DNA from 2 places in the Cellulosimicrobium funkei genome. Region 2 is predicted to be linked to the other one. Evidence: riboswitches for the same ligand, from Rfam matches in the RefSeq annotation. Region 2 holds a riboswitch; the other holds the start of a gene.

Region 1 (9,796 bases), on a different contig from region 2:
GGGCCCGCGGGCTCGTGCAGGTACAGGTCGAGGTCGAGCTCGGCGGCCTCCGGCCGCACGGCCACGGGCGTGTACGAGCGCATGACGGGGCGCTCGTCGTCGTCGAGCGCGGACCACTCACGGCGCCACGTGCTCTCGTCCGCGAGGCGCGCCCGGCGCGCGAGGCGGTCCGCGCCCGGCCCCGGGAGCAGGACCTTCACGCGCTGGTCGAGCCCGACGTCGGCGCACCCGGCGAGGTCCGGACCGGCGAGCGTCACGCGCACGAGGCGCGGGCCGACGTCGTGCACGCGCGCGACGGTCGTCGGGAAGAGCACGTTGGGCGACCGGTGGAACCGGCACCCGGCCGGGCTCCCGGCGGTCGCCGGAGGCCCGGCCGCCGCGTCAGGAGCCGGCACGGTCCTGCAGGAAGCGCTCGACGTCGTCGAGCACGGCCTGCCCGCCGAGCGGCCCGACGCCGCTGATCCAGGAGGACTGGTCCACGACGCGCACGTCGGGGAACGACGCGGCGTTGAGCGGGATCTCCGCGGGCACCGCGGACGCGTCGTCGGGGTCGGCGGCCGAGACGAGCACGAGGTCGGCGGCGGCCTCGGTCACGCGCTCCGGGGACAGGTCCAGGGAGATGTCCTCGCCCCACTCCTGCTCCGGCGTCGTGAACCCGACGCACTCGAGCGTGCTGCCCGCGAACGACCGCGGCCCGTACGCGGACACGATGCCGTCGCGCGGGCGCAGGAGCTGCGCCGTGCCGGAGACGCCGTAGTCCTCCTGGAGCTGGGCGCACCGCGCGTCGTAGGCGTCGAGCAGGGCCTGGGCGTCCGCCTCGCGGCCGAGCGCGCGGCCGACGAGCAGCACGTTCTCCTGCCACGGGTCGGTCTGGGTCGCCATGAAGACGGTCGGCGCGACGCTCGCGAGCTGGTCGTACAGGTCGGAGTGGCGCGACTCCGTGCCGAGGATGAGGTCCGGCTCGAGCGCCGCGATGGCCTCGAGGTTCGGCTCGGGGACGGTCCCGACGACCTCGATCGCCTGCGCCTCCTCGCCGAGGTACGCGGGCACGCCCGCCTCGACGCTCAGCACGGCGGCGCCCACGGGGACGACTCCGAGCGCGACGGCCGTGTCCGTCTCGACGGGCTCGAGCGTCACGACGCGCTGCGGCGCCGCGTCGAGCTCGGCGGTTCCCCGCGCGTGCTCGACGGCGTACCCCGCCGCGGTGTCGTCCGGCGCCGGCGCACCGGTCGCCGCGGGCTCGGGGTCGGACGAGCACGCCGCGAGGAGGGTCGCGGCGAGCACGAGGGCGGTGGTGGTGACGCTGCGGCGCACGCGCGGGCTCGACGTGGTCCGGGAGATCGGCACAGGAGGTTCCTCCGTCGTGGGATAGGGTCGCCTAACCTTACCTGCCCACCGGGGCGGGTGACGCCGCGCTGGATACGATCACTGCATGTCCGGGCCCGTGTTCGCCGGCGCCGCCGCCGGTCTCGTCGTGGGCGTCCTGCTCACCCTCGGGCTCGTGCTCGCCTGGCGGCTCGCGCGCGGGTCGCGCGAGCTCGGGAGCGACTCCGACCGGGCGACGTTCCGCACCCTCCACCTCGCGTCGCGCGCCGCGACGCACCTGCGCGACGGGCTCGACGGCGATGACGTCGGCCGCGCGGCCCGCTCCCTGCGCCAGCTCCTCGGCGCCGACGCGCTCGCCGTCGTCACGGCGGACGGGGCGGTCGCCCTCGACGGGAGCTCGACGCTCGAGCCCGACGCGCGGCGCGTCGCCGAGCGCGTCCTCGCCACGGGGCGGCGCCACGTCGAGAGCGGCGACGTCGAGGACGCCGTCGGGGCGCCCGTCGTCGCGGGCGGGCGCGTCGCCGGTGTCGTCGTCGCGTTCGCCGACACCGTGCGGCCGCCGCTCGTGCGCGCGACGGGCGAGGTGGCGCAGTGGTGCGCGGCGCAGCTCGAGCTCGCCGAGCTGGAGGCGTCGCGCACGGCGCTCGCCCAGGCCGAGCTCCGCGCGTTGCGCGCCCAGATCAGCCCGCACTTCGTCTACAACGCGCTCGGCGCCATCGCGTCGTTCATCAGCACCGACCCCGAGCGGGCGCGCGACCTCGTGCTCGACTTCGCCGACTTCACGCGCTACTCGTTCCGCGGGCGCGGCGACTTCACGACCCTCGCCGACGAGCTGCGCTCGATCCACTCCTACGTCGAGCTCGAGCGCGCCCGGTTCGGCGAGCGCCTCGCCGTCACCCTGCAGATCGCGCCGGAGTCGCTGACGGCCGTCATCCCGTTCCTCTCCGTGCAGCCCCTCGTCGAGAACGCCGTGCGCCACGGCCTGGAGCCGCGCGAGCACGGCGGGACGATCGTCATCACCGCGCGCGACGAGGGCACCCAGACGGAGATCACGGTCGAGGACGACGGCGTCGGCATGGACCCGGCCGTCGTGCGCGAGCTCCTCACGTCGCGCGACACGACGCACGTGGGCCTGCGCAACGTCGACACCCGCGTGCGCCAGCTCTACGGCGACGACCACGCGCTCGACATCGAGACCGCGCCCGGCTCGGGCACGCTCGTGCGGCTGCGCGTCCCGCGGTCGCAGCCGCTGCACGAGACGGAGGTGAGCGTGCCGTGACCACCCCGGACCCGGCTCCGGCCGGCGGTCTCCCCGGCGGGGCGGGCGACGCCGTCGGGCTGGACGTGCTCGTCGCCGACGACGAGCGGCCTGTGCTCGACGAGCTCGTGGCCCTGCTCCGCCGCGACCCGCGCGTGCGCACCGTGCGCGGGGTCGCGAGCGGCTCCGAGGCGCTGCGCGAGCTCTCGTCGCGCACGGTGGACGCGGCGTTCCTCGACATCCACATGCCGGGGCTGACCGGCCTCGACCTCGCCCGCGCGCTCTCGCGGTTCGCCGACCGCCCGGCGGTCGTGTTCGTCACCGCCGACGAGGCGCGCGCCCTGGAGGCGTTCGACGTCGAGGCCGTCGACTACGTGCTCAAGCCCGTGCGGCGCGAGCGGCTCACGCGCGCGGTCGACCGCGTCGTCGAACGGGTCGCGGAGCGCACCGCGGCGGGGCGCACCCCCGCGACCGACGCGGCGGCACCGTCCGCGAGCGCCGCCGCTCCACCGCCGGTTGCCGGCGACCCGGCGGGCGGTGCGGCCCCGGCCGAGGAGACGCTCGTCGTGACGGTCGGCACGACGACGCGGCTCGTCCGGCGCAGCGCGGTGCGGTGGGTGCAGGCGCAGGGCGACTACTCCCGGCTCGTGACGGACACCGAGCAGTTCCTCGTGCGCGAGCCGCTCTCCGATCTCGAGGAGCGGTGGGCGCCCGCGGGGTTCCTGCGCGTGCACCGGTCGTACCTCGTGGACCGCGCGGCCGTGACCGCGGCGCGGTTCGGCGGGGCGCAGCCCGCGCTCGTCGTCGCCGGGCACGAGGTCCCGGTGAGCCGCCGCATGGTGCCCGCCGTGCGCGAGGCGCTTCTCGGGCCGCACCGGGGCGCGCCGTGACGGGCACCGACCCGCGTCGGGACGCGCGCGTGCGCGTCCGGTCCACCGACCTCCCCGCGGCGCGCCCCGGCCCCGGTGAGGGCGCCGTCCCGGGGGGTGGGGCGCCGTCGGGCACGGCACGCTCCGGCGAGCCGGACGACGCCGCGACCGCCTACACGCGCGGGCTCGTGCGGGCCCAGCTCCGGCTCGGGCTGGCGTGCGTGGCGTCGTTCCTCGCGGTCGTCACGCTGCTCACGGTGACGATGAGCGGCGTGCCCGCGCTGGACGACGTCGTGCTGCTCGGCGTGCCGCTGCCGTGGCTCGTGCACGCGTACGGCTTCTACCCGGTGATCGTCGCGTTCGCGGTCGTCTTCGCGGTAGCGGCGGCGCGCAACGAGCGCCGGTACCGCGCGCTCGCCGAGGGCGCGGGCGGGCCCGACGAGCCCGGCCCCGACGACGGCGGTGCGCCGTGACCAGCGCGCTGCCCCTCGTCGCGATCGCGCTGCTCCTGCTCGCGACCGGCCTCATCGGGTTCTACGGCCTGCGGATCTCGCGCACCACGAGCGACTTCTTCGTCGCGTCGCGCACCGTGCGGCCGGTCTGGAACGCGTCGGCGATCAGCGGCGAGTACCTGTCCGCGGGCACGTTCCTCGGGCTCTCCGGCCTCGTGCTGCTGTCCGGCGCGGAGGCGTTCTGGTTCCCCGTGGGGTACGCGGCGGGCTACCTGCTCGTCCTGCTGTTCGTCGCGGGCCCCCTGCGGCGCAGCGGCGCGTACACGATCCCCGACTTCGTGCACGCCCGGCTCGACTCCGTGGTCGCGCGCCGCGTGACGAGCGTGCTCGTGCTCGTCATCGGGTGGCTCTACGTGGTGCCGCAGCTCCACGGGGCGGCGCTCGTCATCACGAGCGTGGCCGCGGTGCCGCCGTGGGTCGGCTCGGTGGGGATCGCGGTCGTGGTGAGCGCCGTCGTCGCCGCGGGCGGGATGCGCTCCATCACGTTCGTCCAGGCGTTCCAGTTCTGGGTCAAGCTCACCGCGCTCGCGGTGCCGCTCGTCTTCGTGCTCATGGCGCTCGGCGGGGCGTTCGAGCCCGGCGGCGCCGTCGTCACGTTCGACCCCGCCGCCGTGTTCCCCCACGAGGCCGGGCCGGGCGGCCTCGACGCGTACGCCACCGTCTCGCTCCTGCTCGCCCTCCTGCTCGGCACGACCGGCCTGCCGCACGTCCTCGTGCGCTTCTACACCTCGCCCGACGGCGGCTCGGCCCGCCGCACGACCGTCGTCGTGCTCGTCATGATCAGCGTCTTCTACATGGTGTCGAGCACGCTCGGGCTCGTGGCGCGGGTCGTCGCGCCCGACCTCGCGGCGCCCGGGGTCGCGGACACGGTCGTCCTCACGCTGCCGACCCGCCTCGTGCCCGGGCTCGGCGGCGAGCTCCTCGCCGCGCTCGTCGTCGCCGGGGCGTTCGCCGCGTTCCTCGGGACGTCGTCGGGGCTCGTGGTGGCGCTGGCGGGCGTCGTGAGCCAGGACCTGTTCGGCGGCACCGTGCGGTCCTTCCGCTGGTCGGCGGTCGCGTGCACGCTCATCCCGCTCGCGTTCGCGCTCGTCACCATCCCGCAGGGCCTCGTGACGAGCGTCGGGACGGTGTTCGTCTTCGCCGCGTCGGCCCTCTCCCCCGTGATCCTGCTCGGCGTGTGGTGGCGCGGCCTCACCGCGCGCGGCGCGGTGGCGGGCATGGTCGTGGGCGCCGTCCTGTGCGCGACGGCGCTGCTCGCGTCGTCCGCGCTCGTCGCCGCGGGGTACGGGAGCCCGTCCGGCGGCACGGCCGACGGCGTCCCCGGCGTCGTGCGCGCCCTGCTCGCCCAGCCCGCCGCCTGGACCATCCCGCTCGCGACGGCGACCGTCGTCGTCGTGTCGCTCCTCGACCGGCGCGGGCCGCCGCTGCGCACCGACCGGTTCCTCCGCCGCCTGCACGTGCCCGAGCGCCGGAGGGCCTGAGACCTGCAAGGCCGACGACGACCCGTCGCCATGGTCGGTGTCTGGGACCTCGCTCGAGCACCTGAAATCTGTAGCGTAGGAAACCTGAAATTCGTAGCGTAGAGAGCCCGAGATCCGTAGCGCGGGGCGCCGGTACGCCTCCGGCCGATCCCTCCGCATCTCACCTGGCGGGCGCTCTCGACCGCATGTCGGATGGGTCGTAGGATCGTGCCAACCATCCAGAGCGGTCGAGAGTCCTGGCTCGACGACACCGCAGCAACCCGCCGACGGAAGCCTCCCGAGGACAAAGGTGCTAACGCCAGGGTCGATGGAGTGACGCATGACCTCAGAGGCATCCTTCGCGCACCGTCCGGGCCGTCCTCGGCCGACGGTGTCGTTCGAGCTCATGCCCCCGCGCCGACCGGACGCGGCCCCGAAGTTCTGGGAGACGGCACGCCGTCTCGTCGCGACGCACCCCGACTTCGTGTCCGTGACGTACGGCGCCGCGGGCACCGACCGCGCGACCGCGCGCCAGGTCGTCGGACGCCTGCTCCAGGGCACGCCCGTGCTGCCGATCGCGCACCTCACCTGCGTCGGGGCGTCGCGCGAGGACGTGGAGTCGGTCATCACCGACTTCCTCGACGAGGGCGTGCGGAGCTTCCTCGCCCTGCGGGGCGACCCGCCGCGCGACCAGCCGGACTGGCAGCCCGCGCCGGACGGCGTCCGGTCGTCGACCGAGCTCGTCGCCCTGCTGCGCGAGGTCGAGGCGTCGCGCTGCGCGTCCGACCCGGCCGTCGCGCTGCGCGGCGCGGCCCGGCCGCTGACGATCGCCGTCGCGACGTTCTGCGACGGCAACCCCGCCGCTGGCACGACGCGCACCCAGGAGGTGCGACGCCTCTGGCAGAAGCAGCAGGCCGGCGCGAGCTTCGCGATCACGCAGCTCTTCTACGACGCGTCGTCGTACACCGACTTCGTCGCCGAGGCCCGTGCGGCCGGCGTGACGATCCCCATCCTCGCCGGGCTGCTGCCCACGACGGAGCCCGCGCGGCTCCGTCGCGTCGAGGAGCTCACGGGCGTGCGCGCGCCCCAGCGCCTGCTGGACGCGCTCGACGCCCTGCCCGACCCGGAGGCGCAGCACGCCTACGGGATCGCGTACTCGGTCGACCTCGCGCAGCGCGTCCTCGACGCGGGCACGCCCGGTCTGCACGTGTACACGTTCAACAAGCACCGCGCCGCTCTTGACCTGCTCGAGGGTGTCCACCTCGGCGGCGGGTCGGTCGGGACCGGGGGCGGCGCCAGCGCCGCCGCCGCCCCGCTCGTCCCGGACCTGGCCAGCGGGCCGTGGGTCACCGGCACCTCCCTGCCCACGACGAGCGCCGCCACGCACGGCGCGCCCGTCTGACCGGTCCTCCGGACCAGCAAGAGGTTTCGATCATGGACACTTCCGTACCCTCCCCTACCCAGAACCCGGTCGCTTCTCCCGCCGGTACCGCCTTTCCCGCCGGCACCGTGCTCGGCTACCCGCGCATCGGTCGCCGCCGCGAGCTGAAGAAGGCCGTCGAGGCGTTCTGGGCCGGCAAGACCTCGGCCGAGGAGCTCGAGGCCACGGCCCGCGAGCTGCGCCTCGCGACCGTCCGCCGGCTCGTCGACCTCGGCCTCGGCGCCGACGACGCGTCCGTCCCCGGCTCGTTCTCCTTCTACGACCAGGTGCTCGACGTCGCCGCCTCCCTCGGGGCGGTCCCGTCGCGGTTCGCGTCGCTGACCGACGACGCCGGTCGCCTCGACCTCGCGGGCTACTTCACCGTGGCGCGCGGCCAGGGGGACGACGCCCCGCTCGAGATGACCAAGTGGTTCGACACGAACTACCACTACCTGGTCCCCGAGATCGGCCCGGACACCCCGATCCGCTTCGTCGACGACCGCGTCGTGCGCGAGTTCGTCGAGGCGAAGGAAGCCGGCGTCGTGACGCGGCCCGTCGTCGTCGGGCCGGTGACGTTCCTCGCGCTGTCCAAGGCCGCGGACGACGCGCCCGCCGGGTACTCGCCGCTCGACCGCCTCGACGACGTCGTCGCCGCCTACGCCGACCTGCTGCGCGCGCTCGCCGCGGCGGGGGCGCCGTGGGTCCAGCTCGACGAGCCGATCCTCGTCACCGACTCGGTCGACGTGCCGTTCACCGAGCTCGCCGCCGCCGTGGGGTCCGCGTACCGCGCCCTCGCGACCGACCTCCGCCCGGTGCCGAGCCCGGGGTCTTCGGCGGCCTCGTCCGCAAACCCGGCGGCAACCCCTGGTTCGGCGCAGGACGCGCGGCCCGCGATCCTCGTCGCCACGCCGTTCGGCGGGCTGGAGACGTCGCCGGACGGCGACGGCGCGACCTTCGACTTCCTGGCGGCCCTCGCGGGCACGGACGTCGAAGCGATCGCGATCGACGCCGTCCGTGCGGACCTTCCGGACTCGCCCTACGACGACCTCCTGACGAAGACGCTCGTCGTCGGCGCGATCGACGGGCACAACGTGTGGCGCGCCGACCTCTCGGCAAAGCTCGACACGCTGACCGCCGCGCGCAGCCTCGGTGCGGGCGCGGTCGCCGTCGGCACGTCGACGTCGCTGCTGCACGTGCCGCACGACGTCGAGGACGAGACGTTCGCCGAGCCCGGCACGGCGTCGGGCACCACGCTCGACCCGCGCCTGCGCGACTGGCTCGCGTTCGCGGACCAGAAGGTCGGCGAGGTCGCGACGCTCGCCCGCGCGCTGACCGAGGGTCGCGACGCCGTCGCGGCGGAGATCGAGGCGTCCCGCGCGGCGGTGGCGTCGCGCGCGGCGGCGAGCGGCGTCGTCGTGCCCGCGGTGCGCGAGCGCGCGGCCGCGCTGACCGACGCGGACTTCGCGCGCGGCGACTACGCCGAGCGCGCGGCGGCGCAGCAGGAGCGTCTGCACCTGCCGCTGCTGCCCACGACGACGATCGGGTCGTTCCCGCAGACGCCCGAGATCCGCCGCGCCCGCGCGCTGTGGACGAAGGGCGAGCTCGCGGACGCGGACTACACGACCGCGATGCGCGAGGAGATCGCGCGCGTCGTCGCGCTCCAGGAGGAGCTGGGCCTCGACGTGCTCGTGCACGGCGAGCCGGAGCGCAACGACATGGTGCAGTACTTCGCGGAGCACCTCGACGGCTTCGCCGTCACGGCGAACGGCTGGGTGCAGTCGTACGGGTCGCGCTGCGTGCGCCCGCCGATCCTGTGGGGCGACGTCACGCGGCCCGCGCCGATCACGGTCGAGTGGTCCGCGTACACGGCGTCGCTCACCGAGAAGCCCGTCAAGGGCATGCTCACCGGGCCCGTGACGATCCTCGCGTGGTCGTTCGTGCGCGACGACCAGCCGCTCGGCGACACGGCGAACCAGGTGGGCCTCGCGCTGCGCGACGAGATCGCGGACCTCGAGTCCGCCGGCATCGGGATCGTCCAGGTCGACGAGCCCGCGCTGCGCGAGCTCCTGCCGCTGCGCCGCGCGGACCAGCCGGCGTACCTCGACTGGTCCGTCGGGTCGTTCCGGCTCGCGACGTCGGGCGTGGAGGCGGCGACGCAGATCCACACGCACCTGTGCTACTCGGAGTTCGGCGAGGTCATCGGCGCGATCGACGGCCTCGACGCCGACGTGACGTCGGTCGAGGCGGCGCGCTCGCGGATGGAGATCGTGCCGGAGCTGCGCGACGCCGGGTACTCCCGCGGCATCGGGCCGGGCGTCTACGACATCCACAGCCCGCGCGTGCCCTCGACGGAGGAGGTCACCGAGCTGCTGGAGCTCGCGGTGAAGTCGATCGACCCGCGCGTCGTCTGGGTCAACCCGGACTGCGGCCTGAAGACCCGCCGCTACGAGGAGACCGTGCCGTCGCTCGAGCACCTCGTCACCGCGGCGAAGGCCGTCCGGGCCACGCTCGGCTGACCCCGGGAGACGCCGGAGGCCGGGTCCCGTCGGGACCCGGCCTCCGCGTCGAGGGGGTCAGCGCTCGGTCGTGCCCGTGCCCGCCATCGGGAGGGCGAAGGCGAGCGTCGCCGCCGCGAGGCCGCCCACGAAGAGCCAGACGCCGCCGTCGACGCCGGACATGCCCGACCCCATGAGCACGAGCCCGCCGACGAACAGCGCGAACGCCACGACGAACCGTGCGACCGCGCCCGCGTGACCGGGGATGTCGCGCCCTTCGGTCCCGGTGGGGAGGGGGCTTTGCGCCGCCTGCTCGCTGGACGTGGTCATGGGTTTCTCCTTCTGAGGTCGGAACGGGAGCCGGACGTCGCCGTCGGCGATCAGTCCAGGTAGTTCTCCACCGTACCGGGGTCTCGCACGGTCGCCGCATCCGGGTCGCCGCCGAACTCGCGCGCG
Region 2 (9,796 bases):
GGCCGCCCCGAGTACGTCCGTGCCGCAGTCGACGCGAGCCTGCGCCGCCTCGGCACCGACCGCCTCGACCTGTACTACCTGCACCGCGTCGACCCCCAGGTGCCGATCGAGGACACGGTGGGCGCGCTCGCCGAGCTCGTGGAGGCCGGGAAGGTCCGCGGCATCGGTCTCTCGGAGCCGTCCGCCGCGACCGTGCGCCGCGCGCACGCCGTGCACCCCGTGACGGCCGTGCAGAGCGAGTACTCGCTGTGGACGCGCGACCCGGAGGACGAGGTGCTGCCGACGCTGCGCGAGCTCGGGGTCGGCTTCGTGCCCTTCTCGCCGCTCGGCCGGGGCATCCTCACCGGGACCGTGGACGCCACCGACGGCTTCGCGGAGGACGACGTGCGCCGCGCCCACGCCCGGTACGCCGGCGAGGCGTTCGAGCACAACCGCGGCCTCGTGCGCTCCCTGGAGCAGCTCGCCGCGGAGCACGGCGTCACGACGGCACAGCTCGCGCTCGCGTGGCTCCTCGCGCAGGGCGACGACGTCGTCCCGATCCCGGGGACGAAGCGCGTCGCGTACCTGGAGCAGAACGTCGCGGCGGCCGCGGTCGAGCTGACGCCGGACGACGTCGCGACGATCGGCGCGGCGATCCCGCGCGCGGCCGTCCAGGGCGTGCGGCACCCGCAGCCGGACCTCCTCGACGGCTGACCCGCCGCGCGGGCGGCGGCGAGGACAGGGGGCCGCCCACCCTGCCTCGCGGGGCCGGGGAGACCTAGACTGGAGAGGTCCTGTGGGTCTCCCCGCGCAGAGGTCGGCTCCGATGTCGTGGCTGCTCATGATCTGGTGCGCGACGGCGTGCACGGCCGCCGCCGCGTGGTGGGTGCTGCGCCGGGCCGGGCGGCCTCCGAGCCACCGGGCGGGCGCGGGCCGTCGTGCCGCCGCGGCGCCGGACCCGCTGACGACGCTCGCGCTCCAGGTGCGGCTCACCGCGCTCGCCGCGGAGCTCCGGCGCATCGAGGCCGACCCGGACGTCTACGCGCGCGCCCACCACTACCTCGCGGTCCAGGGCGCCTACGACGCGCTGCTGCGCGAGGCCTGTCGGCTCACGGGGCTCCCGGTCGCGGACGCGCCCCTGCGCGCGGGCTTCCGCACCGGCGACGACGAGCGGTTCCGGGAGGAGCTCGAGCTCAGCGCGCGCGGCTGGAGCTGGTGACGGACCACCCGTGAGGGGCGGCACGGGACGGGCGAGGGGCCCGACGGCGGGACCTCCGCCGTCGGGCCCCTCGCCCGTCCGTGCGCTCAGAGCGCGGAGTGGTCGCCGATCCGGTGGTAGGTGCGGTCGTGGTAGACGAGCGGCGACGCCGCCGCCTCCCGCGACGCCCCGGGCGCGGCGCCGACGCTCGACGCGAGCGCGCGCAGCGAGACGAGGTAGGAGTCGCCCACCGGGGTGCGCTGGACGACCCGCCCGCGCACCCACGACAGCGCGCCGTCGATCACGGGCTCGCCCGTCGGCAGGCGCGACCAGCCGCCGTCCGCGAACCGGTCGATGCCGCTCGTCGCGAACCGGGCCGAGACGTCGTCCTGGTGGTCCGCGAGGAAGCTCACGGTCAGCGTGCGCGCCGTCGAGACCGCGGGCCACGACGACGACGTGGACGCGAGCGAGAACGCGAGCAGCGGGGGCGCGGCCGAGACGGAGATGACCGACGTCGCGGTGAAGCCGACGAGGCGGTCGCCGTGCTCGAGCGCGACGACGGCGACGCCCGCGGGGTGGCCGCGGAACACGGCCTTGTACTCGTCGGGGGAGAGCTGGGGCTCGTCCTGCTCGGCCAGGAGGGCCTCCAGGTGGGTGAGCTCGGCGGTCATCGGGCCACCCCCGCGAACGCGTCGGCGACGGCTGCGTCGGTGCGGGCCGACGGGCGGTCCTCCGCCGGGGGGAGCTGCGCCGTGGCGCGGCGCAGGGCGTCGCCCTCGCGCGCGAGCCACGCGTCCACGACCGGTCCCAGGTCCGCGAGCTGCGGCTCGGTGACCGTGAGCGACCGGGTCGGGACGACGGCGCCGAGCTCGACGAGCACGGGTCGCAGGTGCACCTCCCCGACGAGCGCGTGCGCCGGGTTCCCGGACACGACGAGCGGGACCACGACGACGCCCGCGAGCCCGTCGGGGCCGTAGAGGTCGAGGAAGGCCTTCAGCAGCCCGGTGTAGGACGCCTTGTAGACCGGCGTCGCCACGACGGCGACGGTCGCCCGGGCGAGCTGCTCACGGGCGGCGTCGGCCGCCGGGTGGTCGGCGGCGAGCACCTCGCCGGCGAGCGACGCCAGGTCGACCGTGGCGACGTCGTCCGCGCCGAGGAGGTCGGCGACGCGGCGCGCGACCGTCTCGGCGGCGCCGAGCGTGCGCGAGCCGGGCCGCGGGTTGCCCGAGACGGCGAGCACCGTCGGGTGGGTGGGGTGGTGGGTCATGTGCACCTCGCAGTAGTCGTCGATCACGCTTGCCGTGCGGGCCGTCCTCGCCGGTGGCGGGGCAGGCCGGGCCCGGCCTGGTCATCTCCCGGAGCACCCCGCCGTGACAGGGGGTTGCCGGCCAGCGAGCCGGGGCTTGGCGCTGGCGCTCGTGACCTGGGGACGGGTATAGCAACCGCCCCGAGAAACTGCACCAGATCGGTAGGGTTTCTCAGTGGGTGGACGGATGTGTCGTCGTCGGTGACTCCTGTGCCGCCCCGTGCGGTCGCTCGTGCGCTGCGGCCGCCCGTGCCGGTGCGCGCGGAGTGAGACGGTGTGACGGGAGCTTCTGGCACAGGCGTACCGTCAGCAGGAGTTCCGCCCGCGTCAGACGAGGAGTACCCATGGACAGCCGACTGCAGTCCGTCTACGACGAGGTCCTGCGTCGCAACCCCGGCGAGGCCGAGTTCCACCAGGCCGTGCGCGAGGTCTTCGACTCGCTCGGCCCCGTGCTGCGCAAGCACCCGCGCTACGTCGAGGCCGCCGTCCTCGAGCGCGTGTGCGAGCCGGAGCGCCAGATCATCTTCCGGGTCCCGTGGGTGGACGACACCGGGCGCGTGCAGATCAACCGCGGCTTCCGCGTCGAGTTCAACTCCGCGCTCGGCCCGTACAAGGGCGGCCTGCGGTTCCACCCGTCGGTCTACCTGGGCATCGTGAAGTTCCTCGGCTTCGAGCAGATCTTCAAGAACTCGCTCACGGGCATGCCCATCGGCGGCGGCAAGGGCGGCTCCGACTTCGACCCGCGCGGGCGGTCCGACGGCGAGGTCATGCGGTTCTGCCAGTCGTTCATGACGGAGCTCTACCGGCACATCGGCGAGAACACGGACGTCCCCGCGGGCGACATCGGCGTGGGCGGCCGCGAGATCGGCTACCTCTTCGGGCAGTACAAGCGCATCACCAACCGGTACGAGTCCGGCGTCCTCACGGGCAAGGGCATCTCGTGGGGCGGCTCGCTCGTCCGCACGGAGGCCACGGGCTACGGCACGGTCCTCTTCGCGCAGAACATGCTGGAGACGCGCGGGCAGGAGCTCGACGGGCGCCGCGTCGTCGTCTCGGGCTCGGGCAACGTCGCGATCTACGCGACGGCCAAGGCGCAGCAGCTCGGCGCGAACGTGGTCGCGTTCTCCGACTCGTCGGGGTACGTCGTCGACGAGGCCGGGGTCGACCTCGAGCTCCTGCGCCAGATCAAGGAGGTCGAGCGCGGGCGCGTCGCCGACTACGCCGCGCGCCGCCCCGGGGCCCGCGTCGTCACCGACGGGTCCATCTGGGACGTGCCGTGCGACGTCGCGCTCCCGTGCGCGACGCAGAACGAGCTCGACGAGGCGGCGGCCAAGCAGCTCGTCGCGAACGGCGTCGTCGCGGTCGCGGAGGGCGCCAACATGCCCACGACGCCGAGCGCCGTCGCGCTGCTCCAGGAGGCGGGCGTCCTCTTCGCGCCGGGCAAGGCAGCCAACGCGGGCGGCGTCGCGACGTCGGCCCTCGAGATGCAGCAGAACGCGTCGCGCGACGCGTGGTCCTTCGAGTACACGGAGGACCGCCTCGCGCAGATCATGGCGGGCATCCACGACCGCTGCGTCGAGACGGCCGACGAGTACGGCACGCCCGGCAACTACGTGCTCGGCGCCAACATCGCGGGCTTCACCAAGGTCGCCGACGCGATCCTCGCGCTCGGCGTCATCTGACCCGAGCCGCACGACGACGGCCGTCGGTGCCCCGCGCGGAGCGGTGGCATCGGCGGCCGTCGTGCGCCCGTGAAAAGCCCTCCGGCCGAGAAGGGTCGGGCGCCTAGGGTGGCCGGATGGCGACGGTCAGGCAGGTCCAGGTCACGTTCGACTGCGCGCAGCCACGGCGCGTCGCCCGGTTCTGGTGCGAGGTGCTGGGCTACGTCCCGGCGCCGCCCCCGGAGGGCTTCAGCACCTGGGACGACGCCGAGGCCTCCCTCCCGGCCACAGAGCGGGACGCGTGGTCCGCGTGCAGCGACCCCACCGGGGCCGGTCCGCGCCTGTACTTCCAGCGTGTCCCCGAGGGCAAGGTCGTCAAGAACCGCGTGCACCTCGACGTGCGTGCCGGCACCGGGCTCGTGGGTGCCGAGCGTCTCGCCGCGCTCGAGGCCGAGCGCGACCGGCTCGTCGCGCTCGGCGCGACGTGCGTGCGCGTGATGGTCGCCGACGAGGAGAACGAGTCCTGCATCGTCATGCAGGACGTCGAGGGCAACGAGTTCTGCCTGGACTGACCGCCGGGCCGACCCGCGGACCGCTCCGCCAGCCGGCCCCGGCGGTCGTGCCGAGGGGTGCCCTACGCGACCGTCGTGCGGACGGTGACCGGGATGTTGCCCCGGGTCGCGAGCGAGTACGGGCAGACGGCGTGCGCGGCCTCCGCGAGCTCCTCGGCGACGTCCTGGGTGACGCCGCCCCCGAGCTCGACGTGCAGCGTCGCGCCGAGCGAGAAGCCGCCGTCGCCGGTCGGGACGAGGTCGACCTCGGCGACGACGGCCGAGTCGGCCACGGGGACCTTGCGCTGCGCCGCGACCATCTTCAGCGCCGAGTGGAAGCATGACGACCACCCGGCTGCGAACAGCTGCTCCGGGTTCGTCCCGCCACCGGGGCCGCCCATCTGGCGCGGGACGGCGAGCGTGACGTCGAGCTGGCCGTCGTCGGACACGGCGCGGCCTCCGGCGCGACCGTCGCCGGTCGCGGTGGCCACGGCGGTGTAGAGGGTGTCAGCCATGAGGTGCCTCTCGAGAGTCGGGATCGAAGTAGAGTTACTAGTACGTCTACATCGGAGAACCTAGACTGGCGGCCGACCGCGCGCAAGGGCGGAGACAAGGAGGGGGCATGGTCGACGACTCGCCGACGCCCGGGGCGACGGGCCGCGGCACCGCGGCCGACACGCGCCGCCGCATCCTCGAGGCAGCCTCGGCGCTCTTCTACGCCCAGGGCATCCGAGCGACGAGCGCCGACCGCGTCATCGAGCAGGTCGGCATCACCAAGGTGACGTTCTACCGCCACTTCCGCACAAAGTCCGACCTCGTCGTCGCCTACCTCGAGGCGCAGGCCACACGCGACCGTGCCGTCGTCGACGAGTCGCTCCGCGACGCCGAGCCGCTCGACGCCCTGAGCGCCCTCGCGGGCGCCATCGGCGCCGTGAGCTGCGTGCCGGGCTTCCGCGGCTGCCCGTTCATCAACGCCGCGGCGGAGACACCCGACCCGCAGGACCCGGTGCGCGTCGTCGTGGACCGCCACCGGCGCTGGACGCGGGACGTGTTCGCCCGCCTCGCCGCCGCGGTCGGCGTCACGGACGCCGACGCGACCGCGGCGCAGCTCATGATGCTGCGCGACGGCGCCATGGTCGCGGGCTACCTCGGCGACCCCGACGAGGTGGCCGCGACCCTGCGGTCCGCGTGCCTCGCCGCCGTCGCCACGGGACGGCCGACGCCGGCCTGAGCTCCCGCGCCCGGCCCGCGCCCGGAGTCGTCTACCCTGGCCGACGGCCGCCGTCGTGCGGGTCGCGCGACGCGACGGCCGCCGGACCGGACGACGGGAGAGCGCCATGACGACCACCCACCCCGAGGGGGGCGCGGCGCCCGCGGCCCGCGACGTGGCCCTCGAGCTCGCGGTCCAGGACCCCGACGGCGTCCGCGTGGCCGCGGCCGTGCGTGCGCACCGGGTCGAGCTGTGCGTCGGGCTCGGCGCGACGGGCGGGCTCACGCCCAGCGCCGGGCTCGTCGAGGCCGCGGTCGCCGCCGCAGCGGAGGCCGACGGTCCGGGGCCGCGCGTCGAGGTGCACGTGCTCGTGCGCCCGCGCCCGGGCGGCTTCGTCCTCACGCCCACCGACCTCGACGTCCAGGTGCGCGACGTCCGGGCCGCGGTGGCGGCCGGGGCGCGCGGCGTCGTCGTGGGTGCGCTCACCCCGGACGGCCTGGTCGACATCGGCGCCGTCCGCGCCCTCGTGGACTCCGCCGACGGGCGCGAGGTCACGTTCCACCGCGCCGTCGACGTCGTCGCCGACCCGCTCGCCGCGCTCGACGCGCTCTCCGGGGCCGGGGTCGTGCGCGTGCTCACGTCGGGCGGTGCGTCGCGCAGCATCGACGGCACCGACCGGCTGCGCGCCATGGCGGCGCACGCGCGCGACGCGCTCGGCGGGCGTGTGCAGGTCATGGCCGGCGGGGGAGTGCGGCCGCAGGACGTCGGGGCCCTGGTGGCCGCGGGCGTCGACGCCGTGCACCTCTCGGCCAAGCGCGTCGTCGCGGACGACGCCGGGCCGGGGGGCGGCGGCGACGCCGGCTACGAGGTCACCGACCCCGAGGTCGCGCGGGCCGCGCGTGCCGCGCTGGACGCCGCTCGCTGACCCCGCTCCCGGCTCGCCGCCGGCGCTGCCGCCGTCCCGCCGCCGACCCCGTCCCCGACCGCTCCCGCCAGCGCGGCCTGCTGCGCCCGTGCGACGCGCTGCGCCCCGCACGACCCGCTGCGCCGGGACCGGCCACGGGCCGCCCCACCCCCTCCTGACCGTCCTCGGCACCTCGGCCGGACCCCGTTCCACGGGGTCCGGCCGAGCCCGTCGCGCGCGATCCTGGTATCGATGTCTCAGTTAGGTAACTTTCCTGTCGTATTCGTAGGAGGGCCGGTGGCTATTAGTTAGTGTTCCTGCCACACGCCTGCGGGCGCCGAAGTACGACGTGAGGACGCGTCGTCCATGCGAAAGGACCGAAGATGATTCGAAGCACGGCGCGCAAGCGTCTGCTCACGGCCGCGGCACTCGTGACGGGCGTCTCGCTGCTCGCGAGCGCCTGCACCGGCGGGGGCGATGGCGAGGGTGAGGGCAACGGCGGTGAGGCCCGTGTCCTCAACGTCTGGGCCGGCACCCAGACGCCCATGGTCGCGAACTTCAACCCGTACGCGCCCAACCCGCTGCACGTGACGAACGGTGGCATCTACGAGCCGCTGTTCTTCTACAACCGCGCCGAGGCCGGCGACCCGACGCCCCGCCTGGGCGAGTCCTACGAGTGGAGCGAGGACGGCACCGAGCTGACCGTCAAGATCCGCGAGGGCGTGAAGTGGTCCGACGGCGAGGACTTCACGGTCGAGGACGTCATCTTCTCGTACACCAACGACGCGGCGAAGCGCGACTACCTGAACACGATCGAGAAGGTCGACGAGTCGACCGTCAAGTTCACGTTCAACGGCGCGCAGTTCACGAGCGCCGTGCAGATCCTCGGCACCACGCTCATGGTCCCCGAGCACCTCTTCAAGGAGGTGTCGGACCTCATCACGTTCACGAACGACGAGCCGGTGGGCACCGGGCCGTTCACGCTCGACACCATCACGAACGCGACCTACACCGTCGTCCCGAACGAGGACTACTGGGGCGGCGAGCCGAGCCTCGGGAAGGTCCGCTTCCTCGCGCTCGACAAGAACCAGAGCGCCCAGGACCTCCTCGCCACCGGCAAGATCGACTGGACCACGATGTTCATCGCGGACCCGGAGACGGTCACCGGCGGCGGCCAGGTCTCGCTGCTCAACACCCCGCAGGACCCGACCACGATCATGTCGTGCTCGAACGCGGCGCTCGGCTGCGCGGGCCCGCAGACGGACCTCGCCGTCCGCCAGGCGGTCAACCTGCTCGTCGACCGCGGCGAGATCAACGAGAAGGCGTTCTCGGGCCACGCGGCCGTCGCGTCGCCGTCGCTCGCGCTCGTCGGTCGTGACGACCGCTGGATCTCCTCCGAGATCGAGAAGGAGAGCCCGCAGGAGGGCGACCCGGCCGAGGCGGCCAAGGTCCTCGAGGCGGCGGGCTACACCAAGGGTGCTGACGGCATCTTCGAGAAGGACGGCCAGAAGCTCTCGGTCGACCTCATCTCGGTCGACGGCTGGAGCGACCACAACGCGGCGGGTGACCTCATCGCGCAGCAGGCGCTCGAGGCGGGCGTGCAGATCAACCACGTGAAGATCACGCAGCAGGAGATGTCCGACGCCCGGACCAGCGGCAACTACCAGATGATGATCAGTGGCATCACGGGCACGTCGCTCGACGACCCGTTCGCCATCTACCGCCAGTGGCTCACGACCGAGTACACGACGCCGGTGGGCGAGACCATCGAGGCCGGCCGCTTCAACTTCCCGCGCTACTCGAACCCGCTCGTCGACGAGGCCGTGGCCACCGCCGCCGGCACCAACGACGAGGACACGAAGAAGGCCGCGTACGCCACGGTGCAGAAGGAGATCGCCCGCGACCTCCCCTACATCGCCCTCGTCGTGAACCCGACCATGTCGTTCGTCAACACGAAGGACTACACCGGCTGGCCGTCGGAGGACGACATGTACGCCTTCCCGCCGTCGTGGGCCACGATCAGCAACGGCGTGATCCTCTCCCAGCTCAAGCCCGCGAGCTGATGTCGCACTGCCGAAGAGGAGCTCGGGTGAACGAGGAGTCGGTTCAATGAGGTACTACGCACGGCGGATCGCGTTCTACGTGGTCACCTTCTGGGCCGCCGTCTCGCTCAACTTCCTTCTCCCGCGGGCCATCCCCGGTGATCCCAAGCAGATCTACCTCGACACCCTGCTCCGGAAGAACGGTGAGCTGACTCCGGGCCTCATCCAGAGTGTCGACATCCTCTTCGGCAGTGACGACGCCTCGCTGTGGGAGCAGTACCTCACGTACTGGAAGAACATCTTCACAGGTGATCTCGGTACGTCGGTCCTGTACTTCCCGGCACCCGTCAGCCAGCTGCTCGGCGAGGCCCTCCCCTGGACGGTGGGCCTCGTCGGGCTGGCGACGATCATCGCGTTCCTCCTCGGCGTCGGCCTCGGCGCATGGGTCGGGTGGAAGCGCGGTACGTGGGTCGACCACATCATCCCCGCGTCGACCTTCCTCCAGGCGGTGCCGTACTTCTGGCTCGCCCTGGTCCTCATCTCGATCTTCTCGGTGTCGCTCGGCTGGTTCCCCATCGTGGGCGCGTACGACATCTTCGAGTTCGACAGCGGTCCCGAGTGGTCGTGGGACTTCGTGGGCAGCGTGATCTACCACGGCACCCTCCCGGCCGTGACGATCATCCTGTCGGCGATGGGCGGCTGGCTCCTCGGGATGCGCAACATGATGGTCTCGACGATCGCCGAGGACTACGTCACGACGGCCGAGGCCAAGGGCCTGCGCCCCTTCCGGGTCGCGCTGACGTACGCGACGCGGAACGCGGTCCTGCCGTCGGTCACGGGCTTCGGCATCGCGCTCGGCTTCGTCGTCGCCGGGTCGGTGGTCATGGAGCAGGCCTTCAGCTACCCCGGCATCGGCAAGCTGCTCTTCACCGCGGTCCAGGCGAA

What was found. Region 2 has a riboswitch for S-adenosylmethionine ahead of BXA05_RS01835 (NADPH-dependent FMN reductase). Riboswitches for the same ligand answer to the same signal wherever they lie in the genome.
Region 1: another riboswitch for S-adenosylmethionine. It lies ahead of BXA05_RS05480 (methylenetetrahydrofolate reductase); the one in region 2 lies ahead of BXA05_RS01835 (NADPH-dependent FMN reductase).

What each region holds. Positions count from the first base shown of each region.
Region 1 is NZ_FTMI01000002.1:264,173-273,968, reverse strand. It holds gene BXA05_RS05510 (siderophore-interacting protein) at 1-395, opposite strand, end outside; gene BXA05_RS05505 (ABC transporter substrate-binding protein) at 382-1,347, opposite strand; gene BXA05_RS05500 (sensor histidine kinase) at 1,433-2,605, shown strand; gene BXA05_RS05495 (LytR/AlgR family response regulator transcription factor) at 2,665-3,474, shown strand; gene BXA05_RS05490 (heavy metal transporter) at 3,471-3,926, shown strand; gene BXA05_RS05485 (sodium/solute symporter) at 3,923-5,446, shown strand; SAM riboswitch class I at 5,658-5,760, shown strand; gene BXA05_RS05480 (methylenetetrahydrofolate reductase) at 5,766-6,827, shown strand; gene metE (5-methyltetrahydropteroyltriglutamate--homocysteine S-methyltransferase) at 6,860-9,361, shown strand; gene BXA05_RS05470 (hypothetical protein) at 9,419-9,670, opposite strand; gene BXA05_RS05465 (DUF2630 family protein) at 9,721-9,796, opposite strand, start outside.
Region 2 is NZ_FTMI01000001.1:419,554-429,349, reverse strand. It holds gene BXA05_RS01850 (aldo/keto reductase) at 1-693, shown strand, start outside; gene BXA05_RS01845 (hypothetical protein) at 806-1,198, shown strand; gene BXA05_RS01840 (flavin reductase family protein) at 1,285-1,848, opposite strand; gene BXA05_RS01835 (NADPH-dependent FMN reductase) at 1,845-2,444, opposite strand; SAM riboswitch class IV at 2,499-2,601, opposite strand; gene gdhA (NADP-specific glutamate dehydrogenase) at 2,828-4,165, shown strand; gene BXA05_RS01825 (VOC family protein) at 4,282-4,716, shown strand; gene BXA05_RS01820 (organic hydroperoxide resistance protein) at 4,779-5,210, opposite strand; gene BXA05_RS01815 (TetR/AcrR family transcriptional regulator) at 5,318-5,926, shown strand; gene BXA05_RS01810 (copper homeostasis protein CutC) at 6,033-6,830, shown strand; gene BXA05_RS01805 (ABC transporter substrate-binding protein) at 7,193-8,872, shown strand; gene BXA05_RS01800 (ABC transporter permease) at 8,919-9,796, shown strand, end outside.